4 regions of the Ruegeria sp. K3 genome follow, and region 3 is predicted to be linked to each of the others. Evidence: riboswitches for the same ligand, from Rfam matches in the RefSeq annotation. Region 3 holds a riboswitch; each other region holds the start of a gene.
What was found. A riboswitch is a leader RNA that binds a small molecule or an ion and turns the genes downstream of it on or off. The one in region 3 is predicted to bind cobalamin.

Region 1: it holds a riboswitch for cobalamin, as region 3 does, so the genes downstream of both, ACR0MP_RS20790 (DUF1636 family protein) here and ACR0MP_RS17465 (hypothetical protein) in region 3, are expected to answer to the same signal.
Region 2: it holds a riboswitch for cobalamin, as region 3 does, so the genes downstream of both, ACR0MP_RS08685 (DUF1636 family protein) here and ACR0MP_RS17465 (hypothetical protein) in region 3, are expected to answer to the same signal.
Region 4: it holds a riboswitch for cobalamin, as region 3 does, so the genes downstream of both, ACR0MP_RS11300 (energy-coupling factor ABC transporter permease) here and ACR0MP_RS17465 (hypothetical protein) in region 3, are expected to answer to the same signal.

What each region holds. Positions count from the first base shown of each region.
Region 1 covers NZ_JBQFMM010000016.1:26,448-32,024, forward strand. The annotation lists gene ACR0MP_RS20775 (FecCD family ABC transporter permease) at 1-640, opposite strand, end outside; gene ACR0MP_RS20780 (ABC transporter substrate-binding protein) at 642-1,589, opposite strand; gene ACR0MP_RS20785 (ABC transporter ATP-binding protein) at 1,608-2,393, opposite strand; gene ACR0MP_RS20790 (DUF1636 family protein) at 2,390-2,746, opposite strand; cobalamin riboswitch at 2,849-3,056, opposite strand; gene ACR0MP_RS20795 (catalase family protein) at 3,315-4,382, shown strand; gene ACR0MP_RS20800 (peroxidase family protein) at 4,401-5,577, shown strand, end outside.
Region 2 covers NZ_JBQFMM010000004.1:24,118-29,694, forward strand. The annotation lists gene ACR0MP_RS08675 (glycosyltransferase family 2 protein) at 1-887, opposite strand, end outside; gene ACR0MP_RS08680 (NAD(P)-dependent oxidoreductase) at 1,002-1,988, opposite strand; cobalamin riboswitch at 2,094-2,300, shown strand; gene ACR0MP_RS08685 (DUF1636 family protein) at 2,386-2,766, shown strand; gene cobW (cobalamin biosynthesis protein CobW) at 2,763-3,818, shown strand; gene cobN (cobaltochelatase subunit CobN) at 3,824-5,577, shown strand, end outside.
Region 3 covers NZ_JBQFMM010000010.1:137,074-142,650, reverse strand. The annotation lists gene ACR0MP_RS17485 (bifunctional 2',3'-cyclic-nucleotide 2'-phosphodiesterase/3'-nucleotidase) at 1-460, shown strand, start outside; RNA gene ffs (signal recognition particle sRNA small type) at 499-597, shown strand; gene rsgA (ribosome small subunit-dependent GTPase A) at 757-1,785, shown strand; gene ACR0MP_RS17470 (alpha/beta fold hydrolase) at 1,822-2,679, opposite strand; cobalamin riboswitch at 2,801-3,021, shown strand; gene ACR0MP_RS17465 (hypothetical protein) at 3,113-3,520, shown strand; gene ACR0MP_RS17460 (phosphatase domain-containing protein) at 3,525-4,025, opposite strand; gene ACR0MP_RS17455 (DNA polymerase III subunit gamma/tau) at 4,198-5,577, shown strand, end outside.
Region 4 covers NZ_JBQFMM010000005.1:186,693-192,269, reverse strand. The annotation lists gene ACR0MP_RS11310 (AMP-binding protein) at 1-599, shown strand, start outside; gene ACR0MP_RS11305 (transglutaminase-like cysteine peptidase) at 1,104-1,727, shown strand; gene ACR0MP_RS11300 (energy-coupling factor ABC transporter permease) at 1,833-2,516, opposite strand; cobalamin riboswitch at 2,593-2,805, opposite strand; gene ACR0MP_RS11295 (L,D-transpeptidase) at 3,021-3,683, shown strand; gene ACR0MP_RS11290 (hypothetical protein) at 3,725-3,997, opposite strand; gene ACR0MP_RS11285 (heavy metal translocating P-type ATPase) at 4,184-5,577, shown strand, end outside.

The sequences.
Region 1 (5,577 bases), on a different contig from region 3:
AAAGCGAATAGCTCAGGATCAGCAGCAGACCGATGCACACCAGCGGGAACGTCTCCCAACGGGCCAGGCCCAGCCCCCCCAGCATCCAGAAGATGACAGAATGGGCGGCGCGGCTATCACCGGCGAAGATCAGATAGTTGGTGATGGCCGAAAACAAAAATGACACAGCCAGACCCGCAAGGATCAGCTTTTCCGGTGCGCTGGTGCGAAGCCCATGAACCAGCGCCAGCACGATGCCCGACGCCACAAGACCGCCGCAAAAGGCCGCCAGAGGCAGAGTCCAGAAACCCAGAATATCTCCGGTCACGGTAATTACAAACACCGCCCCCGCTGCCGCGCCCGAGGACAGGCCGAACAGAAATGGATCGGCAAGGTCATTACGTGTGGTCGTTTGCAGCACCACGCCAACGATGCCCAGCCCGGCACCGATCACGGCTGCTAACAACGCGCGGGGCAATCGCAGGTCGAATACGATCCTATGCAGCGGCGACATCTCTCCGTCCTGCAACCCGGTACCGCGCAAGATCGCGGTGAAGGTCTCGGACAAAGGTATCGAGGTTGTGCCGTAGATTGTGGAAATCAGCAAAAGGGCGGCCAGAACGACCGCCCCCAGCAACAACGTCAGGCCCAATCCGCCCATATCAGCTCTGACCCGGATGCATCGCGCGCGCCATCTTCGAGATCGCTTCGATATTTGCCGGTCCGGGCGTCAGCTCTTCGTAGCGCAATCCGATCCAGCGTTCGTTCTTGACGGCATCAGTCTGCGACATGACGGGATGTTCCTGCAGGAACTTGAAGGTGTCCTCGGCGCCATTGCCGGTCTGATAATCCAACAAAACCAGGAATTCCGGGTTCGATGCGGCAACGGCCTCCCACGAAGTGCGGCCCCAGCTCGTGTCCATGTCATGAGTGACGTTTTCACCACCAGCGGCTGTGATCATCGCATCGGGAATCGCGAATTTACCGGCGGTAAACGGAGCATCTGCAGGACCATCCAGAAGAAAGACGCGGGGCTTGGGCAGTTCAGCAGTCTTGGCATCGATCGCTGCCAGCTGCTCTTTCCAGCCCGAGACCAGAGCCTCGGCCTTGTCTTCGACTTGCATCACCTTGCCCAAGCGCAACACATCGCCAAACAGAAGATCCATGCTGGCTTCGGGGCGATCCTTGTCCAGATGGACACAGCTTTCCGTTAGAACCAAGGTCTTGATTCCGAACGGTTCCAATGTATCTGGGGTCACATCACCACCCGGCTTCATGCCATAGTACCAACCTGCAAAGAACAGGTCGGGTTCAACCGCCACCAGGTTTTCGACGGTCGGATATTTCGGCGCAAGCTCGGGGATGTCGCCGCGCAGAGCATCAAAATCAGGGCTGGTCTTGTACCAGCCGGTGATGCCGGTCAGGCCGACGATCTTGTCCTGCAGACCCAATGCAAAGGCCATATCGGTCATGTTCATGTCATGCACAACCAGGCGCTCGGGCGCGGTATCAAAAACCAGTGGTTCGCCGCAGTTGTCTACGGTGACTTCTTGCGCAGCAGCACCGCTTGCCATGGCGGTGGCAAACGCCACGGGCCAGATGTATTTCATCTCAGTGTGTTCCTTCGACTAAGTTGAGACTGTGGTTCTTCGAATATCAAGCGCCGGGATCACGCGGCCTTCGTGGAGAAAGCAGAGGAAATCAACGCCAAAAGTTTCGCGGACTCTTTCGGGTGTCAGCACCTTGTCCACCGACCCAAACTCGATCATACGGGTCGATTTCATCAGCGCCACGTGTGTGGCGAATTCGGGGATCATGACCAGATCGTGTACAATCATGACCACGGTGATCCCAAGCTCGGCGACCAAAGACAGCATCCGCCCTTTTGCATCAGGATCCAGATGGTTGGTCGGTTCGTCCAGAAACAGCAACGAAGGGTTCTGCGCCAAAGCACGCGCGATATGGGCACGCTGACGTTCGCCTCCGGACAGTTGGGCCATGCGCTTGTCCGCGAGATTGGCGAGACCGGTCAGGTCTAAAATCCGGTCCAGCTCTTGCGCGTGGCCTTCGGTAGAGCGGTCCGCACGGATGGGTATTTGCCCCAGCGCAACATAATCGCGTAACGCCAAGCGTCCATCGGGCAGTTCCTGCTGACCTACCACTGCGATCATGCGCGCACGCTTTTTGGCGGAGAGCTGTTTCAGACTGCGTCCTTTGATCCGAACATCGCCAAGTGCCAGCGGCTCAGCGCCGCACAACAGATTGAGAAGCGTCGTTTTCCCCGCCCCGTTCGGGCCGGCGATGGCTAGAATGGAACCCTCGTCCAACTCGAACGAGACGCCCTGCAACAGGACATCTCCGTTAAGGGCATAATACTCAAGGTTTTCGGCAATCAGAAAGGGTCGCAACGTCATTGCGATGCCCCCTGTTCGATCCGCGGCATGCGCGAGAGGGTTTTATTGAACAACGCCTGCGGGCGATCAGTGGCATTTGTCCAGCCATCCGGGCTTTCACGATACTGCGCTGCAAACTCAGCCAGCGCCTGCACCTCATCCGCGGTCTGAATGCCACCAAAAAGGTATTGCGCCTTTCCTACGGCCTGGAACCCAACCGTTCTGGGACTATCGCAGCCTGCCATGCAAGACGACGCGCGGATCGCAAAACTGCGATGTAATTTCCCGGTCAACGCATCGCAAATTTCATCAAGGGGCAGCCCTTCAGTGCAGCTTTCGCAGACTAGAATGAAATGATCAGGCGTATCTGGCATGGTCCACTCCACTTGTTTCCAAGCGCATGCGGAAGCTGCCGACAATGTAAACACGCGATTGACGCGCCATCAAAGCCTCCTTCCAGGACGCCCCGCCCCGGGTTGGTTAAACATCTGATGGCAGGTCTCCTGACTTGCGGGTCCGCGCTCGGCCAACCTTCCCGACCCTGTGGACCAGTGGCTGTTTGGCCTTGCTCACCGCTTACAGTTGCGGGGGCAGTTACGGAATTGGCACCTTTTGGCAAACCTCACCGTATTCCCTTTTCATCCCGCGGCAACACCACCGGGAACCATCAATCGATTGAGTGCCCGAGAACACCGGACACGTCAATGATAAAGTCGAAGGCACCCAACTCTGGTCGAGGATCGAGCGCGGGCAACCACGTGTCCGTAGCACCAACCGAATGGGTTGGGCTGCGCGCCGAATTTGTCTGGCCACGGCTGTCCATAGTTGGTGTGTTTGGAAATTAGACAATCTGAGGTAAGCTGAACAAATTTAGAGGTTTAGCTTTGTCAGCGCCTTACCCCTGTTTGATCATTGCCTGGGTTTATCCAAGGAGACGGTTCTTTGACGCATGTTTCGCAAAACGCATTGCCGCCGGATATTGTTGATGATGTCATTGACCACAATCTCGAGGCCGTTGCACGGTGGAAAGGCCATCGCTTAAGGGCTCAGCATGGGCGCAGTCACGGGTGCGTGGCTGCAACATTCACTGTCAGAAACGATCTACCAGAACAGTTCCGTCACGGCCTGTTTGAACAGCCCGCTGCCTATTCAGCCGCACTTCGCTTTTCCAACGGCGCGCATCTGGATGACCGGAAATCGGATGCCCACGGGATGGCGATCAAGCTTTTTGACGTGCCAGGCCCCAAGCTGATCGACGCCGAGGCACTTGCGCATCTGGGGACCACACAACTCAGCGACGAGTTCGATTTCGTATTGGTCGATCAGGATGTGTTTCCCAGCTACGTCCCCGATGAATATGAGCGATTGGGCAGGCTTGTCGCCACATTACAAGCGGTCCAGCACGCGATCAAAGGGCGACGAAAATGGAGCCTTAGGTTGATCACCAAAGGGCTGCGCGCAGGATTTCGCGCCTTCCTCACTCGTGAAGGCAAGCGTCAGTTTCGCGTCGCGAGTGATTTTGCCTCGAACTATATGCACTCGCCTTTTGAGGTCCATTTCTGGTCGACAACACCGTATCGGCTGGGCCCCGATCTAACGGTCAGATACTTGGCCCGCAGCGCGAAACCAAAAATTCCGGCACATCCGGTAGACGACCCAGATGGGATCGGGCAGTGTTTGCGGCAAGACGTGGCCGATGGAGATAATCACTTCGAGCTGTGTGTGATTGAGCCCCCGCGCCCGGCCGACGAATTCGATGTGCTCGACAATCGCATCCGGTGGGCATGCGACCCGCAACCAGATGCACCTCTTGATCCGTACCATCATACCGTCACGCCCGTGGCGGATATCACGATTCCCAAAGGTGCAGAATTTGATCCGCAGAATGGAGACGCGATGAGCTTCGCGCCCTGGCGTGTCACGGCAGATCACGAACCTTTAGGACCGATTAATGCGATCCGGCTCAGAACCTATCTGAGCTTGGCCCGCGCCCGGTTCCCGAATCGATGACCAAACGGAGATGTATTGATGCTGGACGTTGATGATCTGATCAAACTCGGATTCAAGATCTCCCCACCCGTTACGAGCTATTTAGCCGCGATCAGGCTTGCAAACGCCGCGAAGATCCACCGACCGCGGCCCTATACGATGGGCGCAGACTACACGACATGGCCCGGCGTGTTTTCCCATCGCTGGATCGGTCGGCATACAACGCCAGAAGACCTCTCACCCGTCCTGCCGTCGGAAAGCGAAGTTGCTGATCTCTTTCGCCGACGGACACAAATGGATGGCAGCCCGCTTACCTTGATGTGCCCGCAAGGATCGACACTTTTGTTTATCTCGGCCGCACAATGGTTTACCGACAGTTTCCTGCGCACCTTTGGGGCGAAAGGACCGGTTGATCAGACGGATTCGAACCACGAGGTCGATCTGTGCCAAATCTACGGGCTGAACGATTTTCAGACCGACATGCTGCGCGAACGCGATCCCGATACCAATGAATTAACCCACCGGTTGGCCTTTCGTCTGGATACACAAGGCGAGATGTGGGCCCCGAAGCTGTTTCAAAAGAACCAATCCGGTGGTGTTAAGCTTGCGCCCCCCTTTGATGGCAGTCTTGCCACTGGCGAGAATTACGGAAAGCCCCTGCACGATCCATGCAAGCTGTGGAATGCGGTGAAACGGGCGCATCCGGGTCTCAGCGATCACGCGATTGACCAGCTACTGCTCGATTTTCATGCAACCGGGCTCGATAATGGCAATGGTACCATAGGTTATATCGCGATCAATACACTGATGTTGCGCGCCCATAACACCTTTGCCGATCTGTTGTGGCGCGAAAAGCGCGGCATATCAGGCTGGGATAAAGAGCGTGTGTTCCAGACCACACGCTGCACCTTGATCGCATTGCTGATCAAGCTTGTGCTTGAGGATTACATCGCCCACATCGCCAATATGCCTTTCAAACTACCCGTTGGCGTCAATCGCTGGCAACCGTGGCATCATTCCAACCAGATCGCGATTGAGTTCAATTTGCTCTACCGCTGGCATTCGATGATCCCCGAGCGATTCATAATCGACGGCGCACAGGTTGGCCCAGAAGGCTTCAGGTTCAATCCACGACTGGTCGAACAAACGGGCTTGGCGGAAATGATCCGATCTTTGTCGCGCCAACCTGCGGCCCGCATGTCGCTGCGCAACACGC
Region 2 (5,577 bases), on a different contig from region 3:
AGGTCTGCCAATTGCGGATCTGCCATCATCTCAGATTTGATGTCGTGCATAGCCGGCATGTGTTCCAGAATTGAGCGATCCTCAACATCATTGTGGTTCATCATGAGCCAGTATTTGAGCCCTTGATCCTGCCCCACATGATTGGTGCGCCCACGGTCGCGCTTGACCAAAAAGCTATCAGTGCTGCGCACAGCATAATGATGAATGCGCGCGAATTCATGGCTGAAACCACGCCATGCTTTCCATTTCACTTGGTCTGCTGGGTACAGGTTCCCGCCCGAATCCCGCCACAACACGCCTTCGTATGGCGCGTCAGGGTTCGGTGCATCTTCTGGATTGATCCTGGGACGGTGGGCGCGAAAACGGCTGAATTTTCCGTTGTTGCGGAACAGCGTTTTGAACCCTTTGGTCCGGTGATGCGGATAGCCGTCTTCCGTGGCGGCCTGAAAGAAAGTCTCAGGTACGGGTCGATCAACGAAATCGTTCTGACCCGCGTTTCCGAACATGCGCCAGCAGATCGAGATCGCGTCCGCCACGCCGCTGGCCTCAACGAGGCTTCTTATATCACTATTGGGCAAACGGATATTGATATACTCGTCCACATCCAAACTGAGAATCCAATCCGATGACAGATAGCTTGGGTGATTCCGCGCAAGCGAAAATGCACGAACCTGCGGCGCGGCGCGCGGACCCAGCCTGTTTCGTTCGTGGTGAGCCCAGCCAAGCGCTTGCAACCGTTTGCCCATGGCATCGGTACCATCAGCGCAATCATTGGTATAAATCAGAATGTCATCAAAGCCGATTGCGTGGTTGTAGGCCACCCAATCGATCATGAAAGGCCCTTCGTTTTTCATCGTTGTTACGATGAGAAAGGTCTCATTGGTCATAAGTTGTTCTCTTGCCTGTGCCGGTGACGGATTCCTGTTGACCTATTTAGAATAGCCCCAGAATTTTGTCCAACCAGGTCGCCAGACAGCCGCAACGCTTGCCGATTATTTGATCTACCGATTCTGCGGGATCACCTCGTAACCCGGTTCTTCTGGCTCGTCGTCCAGCATCTCGGTTGGGAACCCTGGCGCCTGGATCTCCAGTCCGGTCGCGTCCTCTAGCCGCCTGATGATGTTCGGGGACAGTTCACGCTCACCATATCGCGCGATACCATCTTCGAAAATCTTGATCATCAATGGGTTTATCTCAAGGGGAACTCCGGCACGGTCGGCGACCTCCTGAAACAGACCGATATCTTTTTTCACCAGGTCCATGGTGAAGGAAATATCGCGCGAGCCGTTCAGGATGACCTGACTTTCGGTCTCGTGCACGAAGGATGTGCCTGACGATATCTTGATCGCTTCATAGGTGGTTCCAAGGTCCATACCGGCGGCCTTGGCTGTCACCAAAGCCTCGGCGCAGGTGATCAGGTTGGCGGTAGCCAGATAATTGGTCAACACCTTCAGAACAGAGGCCGAGCCCAGATCGCCCGTGTGCAAAATGCGCCGCCCCATGGTGGTCAGGAATGGCAGGATACGTTCAAAAGTCTCACGATCACAGCCTGCGAAGATCGAGATATTACCCGTCGCTGCCCGGTGACATCCGCCGGAAACCGGGCAATCCACTGCAGCCCCACCTCGTTCAATGACCATTGCGCCAAGGCGTTTGACTTCGGCTTCATCGGTGGTCGACATTTCCATCCAGATTTTGCCAGGGCCGACCTCTGGCAACATTTCCTGCATCACCGCATCCGAGGCCGCAGGAGAAGGCAAACAGGTTATAACAGCATCGCAATTGCGCATCAGTTGCGCCGGGCTTTTGGCGGCTTTGGCACCCTTGGCGACGAATTCGGTCACCAGATCCGGGTTCAGGTCATGAACCGTCAGATCGATACCGTTTCGTAGCAGCGATCCAGATAGCTTGCCCCCTACATTCCCCAGCCCGATAAACCCTACTTTCATGCGCGGTATCCTCCTGTTCGCATCTTGCTGCCATGCCAGCACGTCGTTGCAGAAGTATCATGCCGCCCAGCGACCCCGACAGGTCGCTTTTTATCCGCTTTTTCACGGATCGGCGCGACTCGCTTGACAAGCAACCCTGCCCTGCCGCATGTCCCTTTCGTTGGTGTCTGCGAGAGCAGATGAAAAGGGAATGCGTCAGCGGTTTTTGCCGTCAAACGCAGCCGCCCCCGCGACCGTGACCGGAGAGGGTGCCCAAAGCCACTGGCAGTATGGCCGGGAAGGCGGGACATCCGACAGAGGCCTCCTCTGACATCCGCAAGCCGGGAGACCTGCCAACGCCCGAAGATGAAACCGGACGGGGTGTTCCGGTGTGGGGCTGTGATCGGCCCGCATGAAACCCCGTCCCCCACGAAGAGGATTTGGGGGGATGAGAGACATGACCGAGACCGCACCGGTCGAACTGCTGGTTTGCACTACCTGCCGTCGCGGGCTGCCTGTCGAGGATGACGCCCAGCGCCCCGGCACGTTGCTGCACAAGGCGCTTGAACAGGCGGGCCTGCCCGAAGGCATTACCTTGAAAGCTGTGGAATGCCTGTCGAATTGCGATGAAGGCTGCTCGATCGTGCTACGCGGAGGACCGGATCGCTGGACTTTCGTGTATGAACATCTGAACGAGATCGACCATGTCGAAACCATCGTCGAAGGCGCAGCCAAATACCTCGCCACCGAGGACGGTTTGGTCAAATGGCGCGAACGTCCTGAACATTTCCGCAAAAACTGTGCGGCCCGCATTCCCCCGATTGGAGCCCTGAAATGAGCAATCTTGAGAAACTCCCCGTCACTGTGATCACCGGCTTTTTGGGCTCGGGCAAAACCACTTTGGTGCAACACCTGATGCAGAACCCGCAGGGCAAGCGTCTGGCGGTGGTCGTCAACGAATTCGGCGATGTCGGCGTCGATGGCGATATCCTGAAGTCCTGCGCCATTCCTGATTGCCCCGCAGAAAACATCATGGAACTGGCCAATGGTTGCATCTGCTGCACCGTGGCCGATGATTTCATCCCGACCATTGAAGCCCTGATGGCACTAGAGCCGCGCCCCGATCACATCCTGATCGAAACCTCCGGTCTTGCCCTGCCAAAACCCCTGCTGAAGGCGTTCGACTGGCCCGATATCCGCTCGAAAATCACCGTCGATGGCGTGATTGCTCTGGCCGATGCCGAGGCTGTGGCCGCTGGTCGGTTTGCACCGAATGTCGAGGCGGTGGATGCGCAACGCATGGCAGATGACTCGATTGATCATGAAACTCCCTTGTCCGAGGTGTTCGAGGACCAGATTTCCTGCGCCGACATCATTCTGCTGACCAAGCCCGATCTGGCTGGCCCGGAAGGCGTTGCGAAAGCGAAAGAGATCATCGCCGCCGAAGCGCCCCGCCCCCTACCCGTAGTCGAAGTGGCTGAGGGTGCCGTGGACGTCCGCGTCGTGCTGGGTCTAGAAGCCGCGGCCGAGGATGACATGGACGCGCGTCCCAGCCATCACGACGGCCATCACGATCACGAGCATGACGATTTCGAAAGCATCATCGTTGAACTGCCCGAGCAAACCGATCCGATTGATCTGGTCGCCAAGATTGAACGATTGGCCAACGAGTTGAATATCCTGCGCGTCAAAGGCTATGCCGCCGTTCAGGGCAAGCCCATGCGCCTACTGGTTCAGGCCGTCGGTGCGCGCGTGCGTCACCAATATGACCGCCCGTGGGAGCCCGGCGAAGACCGTCGCTCGCGCCTTGTGGTCATTGCCGAGCATGACGATATCAAAGAGGCCGAGATCCGGGATATCCTCGTGGGTGTAACCGAGGCTGCCGAGTAAGACCTATGCACGTCGTCTTCCGCGAAAGCCATGGGCTCGAAGAAACCGAGACCCCGACCGATCTGGGCCAAAGCCCGGCTGATCTGGTGGTGCTGTCCTTTTCCGACAGTGACCTTGGCGCTTTCGCGGCGGGATGGCATCGTGGAGGTGGGCCTGAAGGACGCATGCCAACGATGCGGCTGGCCAATCTGACGGCGCTGAAGCATCCCCTCTCAGTCGACACCTATGTCGAGCAGACACTGGAGGGCGCAAAGGGCATCCTGATCCGTCTGATCGGTGGAGTGCCCTATTGGGCCTACGGCTTGCAGCAGGTTCTGGCGCTGGCGCAGGCCAAAGGGATTGCACTGGCCGTACTGCCCGCAGACGGTCGCGAGGATACGCGGCTGGATGATTACTCTACCCTGCCTGTCTCGACCCTGCGGCGGCTGGCGCATCTGTGCGACACCGGCGGTGAGGTCGCGGCGCAGGCCGCTCTGGCGCAGATGGCACTGGCTGCGGGGTTGTATGCAGGTCCGGTCATGGGCGCCAAGACCATCCCCGAATGCGGTGCCTGGTGCCCAGATCACGGCGTGATCCCTGCAGAAAACGCTCTGCCCGGTGATGCGAAACGTATCATCGTAACCTTCTATCGTGCTTATCTGACCTCGGCGGACACAGCCCCAATCGCAGCGCTGATCCGCAGCTTGCGCGCGCGAGGTTTTGAGACCGTCGGCCTGTTTGCCCCGTCGCTCAAAGCACCAAATGCCGCCGATTGGCTGCGCGAGACTATTGTAGCGCTGAAGCCTTCGGCGATCGTCAACGCCACCTCATTCTCAGGCAAGGGCGCATCAGGCACCTCACCTCTCGATGTGGCAGAGGTGCCGGTCTTTCAGGTGGCGCTGGCCACCTCACGCCGCAAAGCGTGGGCCGAAGCGGAACGTGGCCTTTCACCAGCTGATCTTGCCATGCATGTGGTCCTTCCGGAAGTGGACGGGCGGATCAACGCGGGCATCGTATCCTTCAAAGAGCCGGGCAAACGCGACCCGCATCTCGAGTATTCTCGCTTCGCTCATCGGGCTGAACCCGAACGGATCGAAGCCATCATCAACCGCGTCTCCGGCTGGCTGAACCTTCACGACAAACCCAAAGCGGAGCAGGTTCCGGCGCTGGTACTATCGACCTATCCCGGCAAAGACTGGCAGATGGCACATGCAGTGGGTCTGGATGCGCTGGCCTCGGCTGAGGCAATGTTGCTCGATCTGCAAGGCGAAGGGTATGACACCGCGCCTACCGAGCCGATTGCTGAAACTCTTCTTGATGCCCGGATTTCATGGCCGCTAGAGGATTATCAGGCGGCGCTGGCGGCGCTGCCGGAAACACTCCGCGCCGATCTCAATAAGGTTTGGGGCACTCCCGAAGACGACCCTGCTTTCACAAATGGCGCGTTCCACTTCACTGCGCTGCGTCGCGGAAAGGCTCTGATCGCGCTGCAGCCCGAGCGCGGCACACCCGAACTGCGCGATGACGACTATCACGATCTGTCGCGCACACCGCGCCACGCCTACGTCGCCTTTTACTTGTGGCTGCGCAAAGGATTGGTCGCGGATGCGCTGATCCATATCGGCGCACATGGCACGCTGGAATGGTTGCCGGGAAAATCAGTCGCCTTGTGCAACGAATGTTGGCCCGAGGCGTTAATCGGCGATCTGCCGGTGATCTACCCCTTCATAGTCAACGACCCCGGCGAGGCCGCGCAGGCCAAGCGTCGGATCGGGGCGGT
Region 3 (5,577 bases):
CAATTTCGATGTCCTGCATGGCGTCACCTACCAGATCGATCTTTCGCAACCGGCGCGGTTCGATACGCTCGGTCGAGTGATTGATCCGGCATTTTCCCGCATACGCAACCTGGAATTCGATGGGCAGCCGATTGCGCCTAACCAGAGTTTCCTTGTCGCCACCAATAACTACCGCGCCAATGGCGGCGGTCATTTTCCAATTGCGCGACAAGCCCGTATGATTGACCTGCCTCAGATCAGCATACAGGATATTCTATGCAAATACGTCGCCGGGACACTGCCCGCCGACCCACTTGCGCATGCACCGCGCTCTTTTTCTTTTGTGCCAAACCAAAGGCAGGGCGCGATCCTGACAACGGGGCCGCGCGCGCTACACCATGTTGCAGAGCTTGCTGAGTATCATCCACGCATTCTGCCCGACGATGCGGATGGTTTCATGCGTATTCATCTGACCTTCTGACGGGTTGCCATTTTCAGGGGATGCACCTATATCGGCTTTGAGAGGTTGGCGCGGGCGAGCGCCTCGCCAACCTGGTCAGGTCCGGAAGGAAGCAGCCACAACGAGCCCCGCTTGGGTCGATGTCCAACCTCTCACTTAGAACCTATCAGCCGCAGGAGGGCGTTTATGATTGTAGCAAAAACCCTTCGGGCAGACCGGTTCTGATCCTTTCCGATCAACTGATTGCCTGAACACGTCGCCGGCGGATGCGCGATTGCCATTCGACTGGATTGCTGTTTCTGATCACAGGCAGACCAATGTTACTTTCCTTATCGGACCTCGGATGGTCCTCTCATTTCGCGGCTCAGCATACGGCTGATCCGTCACTTCTTCCGTATCGCATCTCGGCCGTACACCGGGATCGACTGATCGGGCTGCGCCCTGAAGGTGAATCGCCTTTGTTATCTCTGGATCAATCAACCGGCGCATATGCCGTTGGGGATTGGGTTCTGGCGGATGAAAACAAACGCATACGCCGAGTGATGGACCGGCGCAGCCTGCTGCAGCGCCGGGCCGCAGGTACAGGGGCAGCGGCGCAGCTGATTGCTGCAAATGTTGATGTGCTGTTCATCGTCAGTTCCTGCAACGCCGATTTCAATATGCCACGATTGGAGCGGTATCTTGCGCTGGCGCATCAGGCAGGCTGCTATCCGGTGGTCGTTCTGACCAAATCGGACATGTGCGATGATCCGAGCCTTTATGTAGATCAAGCCCAATCGCTCGCCCCGTTTCTGACGGTACTTGCGGTCAACGCGCTGGATCACGGCGATCTCGAACAAGTTCTGTCGTGGTGTCCGAAAGGACAAACCAGCGCCTTGCTTGGATCATCCGGCGTTGGGAAAACGACGCTCGCCAACGGGATGACGGGGCAGGATCAGGCCACCGCAGGTATTCGCGAAGACGATGCGCGCGGCAGGCACACAACAACTGCACGCGCCTTGCATCGCATGCGCAATGGCGGCTGGCTGATCGATACGCCCGGCATGCGCGCGTTGCGTCTGCTGGATGCGCAGGAGGGGTTGGATGAGGTATTTTCGGACATCTCAGACCTCAGCCTGGATTGCCGCTTCTCGGATTGTCAGCACGAGTCTGAGCCCGGATGTGCGGTGCAGGCGGCAATCGACGCTGGTACGCTTGATCCCGCGCGGCTGGACCGCTGGCGCAAGCTGCGGCGCGAAGACCAACACAATTCCGCTTCGGTGGCGCAGGCCCGCGCCCGTGACAAGGCTTTCGGCAAGATGGTGCGCAGCGTGATGCACGAGAAAAAATCCCGTAAAGGGCTATAACGAAGCTGGGCACCGACCTACCGGTGCCCAGCGCTATCAGGCGATCAGCCTAGGCCAGACTGCCGCATTCCGTCTTGCGAATGCACCGATATGGCCGATCTTGGACACTCCGAATTCGCTTGGTGCAAGCAGATGGCGCCCGGCTTTGGGTCCATAGAGATCGGCAAGACGCCAGACAGCATCCGGCGGCACCATTTCATCATCTGCGAAGGTAAACAGATCGACACGTTTGCCCAAGTCTTTCCAGCGGGCGGCGGGCAGTGTCGTGCCGATCTCTGGCACATAGCTTTTGGGGGCGGTGCACCATTTGCGCCATTGCCAATAGACTTGGGCAGGCAGGTCCGATCCAAACCCGACCAACCGCCCGGGCAGGTAGCCAAGCGCCTTGACCACCAGCGGCGCGTGACCATACCAGAACAACGCCGCCAAAGCGCGATAAGGCCAAGGGTGATCCGCCAGCGTTACCAGACCCGAACAGACACAGATCATCCTGTCAATCTGATCGATATCGGGTTGGATCGGGCCAAACATTCCGCCCAAGGAATGACCGATGCTCCATAGCTTGGCCTGCGGAAACCGTCGGCGCATCTCGGCCCGGGCGGCTGGAATGTCGATCAACGCCCAATCGGCCATGGTGACATTTGACCGCTTTTGCGAACCCACCAAAGAGTGACCAAAATCCCGGTAGTCATAGGTCAGGCAGGCCATGCCCTGTTCTTCGGCAAGCCATCGGGCGAAGTACTGATAGTAATCCCTCGGCACCCCAGTCGCACCGTTTATGACGACCACCTTTTCGGGGTCGGCAACCGGACGGTAAAGCCGCGCCGACAACATTGCCGGGTCGGACGGGATCTGAAAATCCTCGGTCACAACCGCCAGCTGCGTGTCCAACATGGTGCCCTCCAATACCGACTGAACTGATCAGTTCACCCGAAGCGCCTCAAGTCAAGGTTGACGTAGCTGGACCGTACGTCACTTGCCTGACGCAATCTTCTTGACTCGGGCACGGCGCAGCCGCTAGCCATGGCGCGATGGTTCTCGCGCCCAATCGGGCCGGGATGAAAAGGGAACACGGTGCGGTTCTGCCCGGATAAATCCGGAAAGAACCTAGTCCGAGACTGCCCCCGCAACTGTAAGCGGAGAGCAATGCCGAGATACCACTGGCCTTGAAGGCTGGGAAGGTCGGCAAAGCGATGACCCGCAAGTCAGGAGACCTGCCATCGGATGTAGAACCGAAACTCGGGCGGGGTGTCCGGGACGGGTTTGATCGTGCTCCGCAACGACCAACCTGTGCCACGCCCTCGCCTTGCGCGCGGAGGGCGCATTGATGATCTGGAAGACCAAAACACACGAATTCACGGCGACCGTGTGCCAACGTACTGGCGCACCCTGCCCCGCATTGGCGCAGATGGCGCGGGCTCTGACGCAGGCCATGTCGTCTGCACAGCCGATCACAAAACCTGAGTTCGAAATTGAAGGCAGCATAGACCTGTCGCACTGCCCAGAGGGGTGTACCGCCCGCTTTCGCGCCCAATGTGATCAGATCCGCGTATTCTGCGGCGCCGATCCTGAAACTGCGATCGACCGGCTTGATGACTACGCTGACATGATGTTCGGGACCGAGTTCAGCAGCCTGCCCTCTGACCTGCTGAGGAACCATCCGTGCGCCATGCTTGAGGCTTCGCTTCTGGTACCACATACCGGTGGCGAAATCTCGCCACATGTTGGTGTCTAGGCCGTCAAACGGCTTGAACACGGGCCGGTTCAACGGCCCAAAGCATCTGGGCATTTGTCTCGACTGCGCAAGGACGCACCGTACGCAATCGCTTCAATGCCGCCTCAGGCCGTTCACCGCATTCAACCATCAGACGCAGAACCACCATCCCGGATCGGCCACAGCCACCACGGCAATGCACTAGCACACGGCCACCACCTGACAACGCCTGACGGGCAGTCGCGCCAACGCGGGGCCAGCGCTCCACAATCTCCTTGGGTGGCGTGCCAAAATCTTCGATCGGCAAATGCACCCATCTGCTGGCACGCCCCTGAATATCAGCGCCAAAATTCCGCGCACCATCCTGAATCATCTCAACCTCAGTCGTCATCGAGATCACAAGCCCGGGCTTCCAGTCTGCGATAAGATCAAGGTCTTCTGCATACGTTCCTCCACGCCCAGGCATCGAGGACAAGGCCAAGGTGCCTCCGCCGACCTGCAACGCATAAACCACCAGTTGCGACATAATCTCCCCCCAAACAAACTTCACCCAACAACATACTGGTCCAGTAAATAGAATAGAGTGGATTTTAGCCGCATACCCACGCATTCCAAAATGAAAATCGTCCCGGCTGGCTGTGGACGCGGGCGGCGGGGGCCTCTACGCTGCGGCGTAACGCGAATCCGACAGAGCAGACATGACCGAGACGCCCAGCCCCGCCTACCAGGTTCTTGCCCGCAAATACCGCCCCGAAACCTTTGCCGATCTGGTCGGTCAGGACGCCATGGTGCGCACTCTAAAAAACGCCTTCGAGGCGGACCGGATCGCGCAGGCCTTCATCATGACCGGCATCCGCGGTACCGGCAAGACGACGACCGCTCGGATCATAGCCAAGGGTATGAACTGCATCGGTCCCGATGGCAGCGGCGGCCCTACCACCGAACCCTGCGGTCAATGTGAACACTGCGTAGCCATCATGGAGGGCCGCCATGTCGATGTGATGGAGATGGACGCCGCCAGCCGCACCGGTGTCAATGACATCCGCGAGATCATCGACAGCGTACGCTATCGCGCTGCATCCGCGCGCTACAAGATCTATATCATCGACGAGGTTCACATGCTATCGACCAGCGCTTTCAACGCGCTGCTCAAGACGCTGGAAGAACCCCCCGAACACGTGAAGTTCATCTTTGCCACCACCGAGATTCGCAAGGTCCCGGTGACCGTCCTGTCCCGTTGCCAGCGCTTTGATCTGCGCCGGATCGAGCCGGAGGATATGATCGGACTGCTGCGCAAGATTGCAGATGCCGAAGGGGCACAGATTGCCGAGGATGCGTTGTCGCTGATCACCCGGGCCGCCGAGGGATCGGCGCGGGATGCGACCTCGCTGCTTGATCAGGCGATCTCGCACGGGGCCGGTGAAACCAGCGCGGATCAGGTGCGCGCGATGCTGGGGCTGGCCGATCGGGGCCGGGTGCTGGATCTGATGGATATGATCCTGCGCGGCGATGCTGCAGGCGCGTTGACCGAGCTGAGCGGGCAATATGCCGAAGGGGCTGATCCACTCGCCGTCTTACGCGATCTGGCTGAAATCACGCATTGGGTTTCGGTGGTCAAGATCACACCGGATGCCGCCGAAGATCCCACCGTTTCCCCCGACGAACGCGCCCGAGGTCAACAAATGGCCGAGGCTCTGCCCATGCGAGTCCTTACACGCATGTGGCAAATGCTGCTGAAAGCGCTCGAGGAAGTTTCCGCCGCACCCAACGCAATGATGGCTGCGGAAATGGCCGTGATCCGCCTGACCCATGTGGCCGACTTGCCTAGCCCGGAGGAGCTGATCAAGCGTCTGCAGGATTCACCCCCGCTGCCCAATGGTGGCCCCGACAAGGGAATCGGTGCGCCGGGACATGCTCCTGCCGCGCCGCAGGCTGCGGCCCGACCGGCCTATGCCACATCGGGAATCGGCGGCAACGCCGGCGGGCCAACGGCCGCGCCAGCCCAAGATGTGCAGGCAGCGCTGGCACGCTATCCAACATTTGAACATGTGGTCGAACTGATCCGAGCCAACCGGGAC
Region 4 (5,577 bases), on a different contig from region 3:
GGCACAGCCTGTCAGTTGTGTGCGTCTATGGGTCGACCGAGGCTGAACCGATTGCCCATCTTGACGCCGCGGATATCACGGTGAAGGATCACCGCGACATGGCTGTTGGAAGGGGTCTTCTTGTGGGATACCCGGTGCCCGAAATCACGCTCCGCATCCGCGACAATGAAATTCAGGTCGCCGGCGCACATGTGAATGACGGGTATTTGAACCCGACCCACTCAAAGAACAACAAAATCAAGGAAGGTGACGTCATTTGGCACCGGACCGGTGACGCTGGCGCGCTGGATGATGACGGGCGTTTATGGTTATGGGGGCGCGTCGGGTCCGAAATTGAAGTCTTTTCAGGTACGCTCTTCCCCTTTGCTATCGAAGTCGCGGCACAGCGATGGCCAGGTGTAGATCGATGCGCGCTCGTCAATACCAAAGCAGGCCCCACACTTTGCGTCCAAGGTTCCGCGGATCACATCGACGATTGGACTAAATCTGCGCTTGGTTTTGACGTTCCAAATGTGATTTCGATTAAGCACATTCCTATGGACAAGCGTCATGCCTCCAAAGTCGATCGTACGAAACTTACACGCATAATAGAAACCTGACGCAATATGGCTCGTAGGCCACTGAGCCTGCCCAACTCATCGCTCCCGTCGCTGTGCGCGTTAACAGAGGACTGAGTGTAGCGACGAAGTCATTGTTTTAGAATTTCCAATCAAAACCTGCACACCTTGGTAAGGGGAAATCTGCAATTGCCAGTTACATCTGGCCGCATGAAACATATAATCGCAGATACACTGTTAGGGTGCGCCCCGGCGAACGGTTGATACCCATGTCATTGCACAAAGATGTTCGGCTTGACGCGTCATCCAAATCCGTCCCAAACCTCAAGCGTTTCTAACCCAGAACTACTAGCCGGCTTTCTTCTATGCTGCTGCAAGAATCTCAATTAAGCTCACGCACACAATCACGACTAATAACTGCGCGCTCGCGAACTTTGCTGCTCTGCATTTTAAATTGAATAAGCTGTTGTAATGCGTCGATGAACATAAAAGATTGAAATAGAGTTCTCTTGGCTCGGTAGCTTCAGATACCCAGGAGAAACGAGTATGGGGAAAGCAGATATGACAAAACCTACTTCCGCTCAGAAAAAACTTTCGGAACGGTTACCAGTTTATCTATCGTTGGCCTGTATCATATGCAGCTACCTTGTCTCCGCCGCTTCATTGCAAGCTTCTGAGCTTCCCTGGATCAAACTAGATAGAGAGGTTCAGGCGCCATCGGGCGCCAAATCACTCTGCAAAGATTATTCGTGGGCGTGCGCGAATACTCGTACTTCTGGTCTGCCAGAAGCGCAGGAGAAACAGATCGTTAAAGCGATTAACTTGCGCGTCAATCGGAGGATCCGCGCCGTTTCGGATCAAAACCAATACGGGACAAAGGAATACTGGACGCTACCAATGCAGGGGTCAGGGGATTGCGAAGATTTCGCTTTGCAAAAGAAGTTTGAACTAATGCAGAACGGCTTGGATCCTACGAAGCTACTTATTGCAACTGTCTTAGACACCAATCGCAGTGGCCATGCAGTTTTGGTTTATCGCTCGAGTGAAGGCGATTTGATTCTGGACAATGTCACTAACAGGATCAAATCGTGGAAGGAAACGAGGTATCTTTTCCTACGAATACAGGACCCAAATCACCCTGATCGTTGGGTACAGGTTTCTAGCGGCTAAAAACAATGTGGCGCGCCCTCGAGACGCGCCACAATAAAATTTTGGTCCTGCGGCTACTGGTTGTTTCGCGGCAACCCAAGTTTAGGACACCGCTTCAAACTTTGGTCAAGCTTTCGCAGCGTTGTACAAACGCGGAGTCACCAGACCTGTACTGTTCAAACCGCGCATCGCCTTGGCTGCCGCAAGCACTGCCAGATCAGCAATCGGCTCAATGACAATTACCAGCATATAAGCACCGCCAAAGGACAGAACCGACGCCATGGTTTCTGCGCCGAAACCCTGGCCGTAGAAGGCCCAGAACCCAACCCATGCGACTACTCCTCCCTGATACGTCGCACTTAGGGCAAGAGCTTGGCCATATTTGAGGTCAACATATGCTGTGCCGGGTGCGATGATGCGGCTGGCCAGTGCTTGTAGCGCAAATAGCGGCACCAGCAGAGTGGTCAGGTTGATGAAGTACTGCGGAAGATCGAACGGGGCAAAAAACACACCCTGAATCAGGAGACCAGCTGCCAATCCAAAAGCCGCGGGTGCAGCACCGAGAAGCAGAAACAGCGTCGACCCCAGGATGAAGTGGACTTCAGAGACACCAACCGGGAAATGCGGCAGGACTTCGAAGAAAAGGAAAACCCCAACGGTGGCGAGCACCGAGCGCATAACAAAAGATGCAGGTCCATTCGCTCGCAATGTGGAAAACGTTTCTTTCGCTGCGTAAGTAGCCGCACCTGCGGCGGTAACATAGGAAAGCGCGATTTTGGCACCATTCACGATGCCCGGTTCGATATGCATGTTCTTTCTCCCTACCGCCTCACCCGGCGGCTTGTCAGGTTGAATCGACCGTAAGGCCGACAGGTTCAGTCTGGGCATAGCCCGGCGCTTTACGGCAGGTCTCCTGACTCGCGGGTGCTCGCTCCGCCAACCTTCCCGGTTCCATTACGAACCAGTGGTGTCTTGGCATCGCTCTCCGCTCACAGTTGCGGGGGCAGTTACGGAATTGGCGCCATTGAAAACACCGAACCGTATTCCCTTTTAATCCTTTTGGCTTCCGCCATCAGGAACCGAAAACAAATCACCGCTACAATGGCGGCTTCGCCTGTGTCAATTGTCTTTGCGACCTATTCCAATGTAAACTCGACCGAAGCAGGATTCACGCAACCGGTCACGTGATCAACTGGGTAATCCAAGCGTTACCTGAAACCTCTTGAAGCTCTAGCTGCTAGAGGCTTTAAGATTCGAATTAATTCGCGATAGTGCGATCCAAATACGTTAAACTTGTGAACCAGGACGAGACCTATGCTTACAAGGCGCCATTTCATTCAATCCACCACAGCGCTGTTCTCGGCGTCTGCGGCCAGTCCATTGATCGCCAAAACCTGGCCAACCGTATCGCAGAAGACCTATTGGGACAGTCAGGTCACGCCAATTGGTTACGATCCAATGACCTCAAATCCGTGGGGTGTTCATGACCGTTTTTTACCAAGACGCGTCGCGGCAAATGATGGTTTGGTTCCAGGTGACATCCATGTGGATGCCGTCGCGCGCTATCTCTACCATATCGAAGAAGGCGGGACCGCAATGCGCTATGGCGTAGCGATCGCGCGCGGGAACCTTTACGAGCCCGGCACCTATGTTATCCGCCGAAAGGTCGAATGGCCACACTGGACACCAACCGCTTCAATGATCGAGCGCAACCCCGAATACGCGGAATTCCGGAATGGCATGGAGCCCGGGCCGAATAATGCTCTCGGCTCTCGTGCCCTTTATCTATACGTTGGAGACCGAGACACATATCTCAGAATTCACGGCACGCCTGAGCCAAGAAGCATCGGCGGTCGCGCAAGTTCCGGATGTGTGAGAATGATCATGGCCCATATCAATGACCTCTACCCAAACGTGAAAACCGGCTCGACCGCTTTCCTATACTCTGCCGAAGATAGCGTCACAGCCCGCTCATGAATATTGGGCAGCGTACATGGACGTCGCTGCCCTCATTTCGATCAGGCGTCGCGCGCAATGCAGATCGGAGCGCCATTCGTCGCGCGCAATGGTACCAATGTCGTCTCGACGGGTCCGCTGTGCTCATACCAAAAGCAATTGTCTTCGGGCAGGAGGCGCGCTGTGGTCAAATCCTGCGCCGGCCCTGCCAGCGCTACGACCGAATCTGGCACGTTGCCTGGTTCAAGTGCTTTGCTTTTGGCCCCGGTGAACTGGGCTGAGCAACCAGCCGTAATCGAGACTAACGTGATGGTAATTGCGATCCGTTTCTGCATTGATCTGTTCCAAATTTTTTGCGTCATCTGCAATTAGATTGCATCCACACGGCCGGCCCGCAAGACGAAATGAACTAACAATATCGCAGGCAAAGAACCCGGATAAAAAGAATACAAAAGGTATTGAAGCTCTAGTTACTGTAGGAACTATTTACAAAGGACCATAGAGATTCTTGAGGTCCAATCATGTCATCCGATACCCATAGCCACGACCATGGCCACGAAAACAAACATGGTCACCACGCATGCGGTAGCGGCGGGTGTGGCGACATCGCCCCCGCCGGTCCAATTCCTGAAGGTGGTAGAAGCTTTCAGGTCTCTGGCCTTGATTGCGCCGAAGAGGTGGCGATCCTGAACCGTGTCGTCGGCCCGAAAGCAGGTGGCGAAGAGCATCTTGCATTTGATGTGATCAACGGTCGGATGACGCTTCTTGAAAGTGCTTCCAAGTTATCTGACGAAGATGTCATGCTGCTGGTTGCGAGTACTGGTATGACCGCCAAACCATGGGATGACGGAAATGCCGCCCAGGACCAGGCGGCGCATATTGCACGTCAGCGGCGGTTCACCACTCTTAGCGGAGGGTTTTGGGCAGCAGGTTTTGGCTGGCACATTTTCGAAACCGGCATGGGCGGTGCGCTCGGGCTGTTCTCGGGACATGGTGAGGTTCCGATGCCTTTGCCCGAGGCAGCTTTGTTCGCAGTCGCGATCTTGTTTGGCGTCTGGCTGGTGTCCCCTAAGGCCTGGTCTTCGGCGCGTCGACTTTCGCCTGATATGAACCTTTTGATGGTTGTTGCCGTCGCCGGTGCCATCGCTCTGGGTGAGTTTTTTGAAGCGGCAACTGTAGCATTTTTCTTTTCGCTCTCTCTTTATCTGGAAAGCTGGAGTGTCGGACGTGCTCGGAACGCGGTGTCCGCGCTGCTTGATCTGGCCCCCCCGACGGTTCGGCTGGTTCGTGCTGACGGTTCTGAGGCAACGGTCCCGGCGGCGGATGTCTTTGTCGGTGACAGCTTCATCGTTCGAGGTGGGGATCGCATTCCACTTGACAGAGAAGTCATCGAAGGGGCCGGTGCCGTTGACCAGGCTCCAATCACGGGTGAAAGCGCGCTGATTCCCAAAGAGCTGGGTGATGAGGTCTATGCCGGCACAATCAATGGTGAAGGCACCCTCAAAATACGTGCGACGAAAACAGCGTCAGACACCGTGCTTGCCAAGATCATCCGGATGGTCGGTGATGCTCATGCGCGCCGCGCGCCGGTTGAGCAGTGGGTTACAAAATTTGCGCGGATCTATACGCCCATCGTTATGGTCGTCGCAGTGGCCATCGCCCTGATCCCGCCGCTTGCATTTGGCGCATCGTGGGGCTTCTGGTTTTACAATGCGCTTGTTCTGCTGGTTATCGCCTGCCCCTGTGCGCTCGTAATTTCCACACCGGTTTCAATCGTTGCGGCTTTGACCGCTTCGGCCCGGGCTGGGGTTCTGATTAAGGGCGGCGCATATATCGAGGCCCCCGGGCGTACCACCGCACTGGCCATGGACAAGACAGGCACGATCACCATGGGTGAGCCTGAAGTGGCCAATGT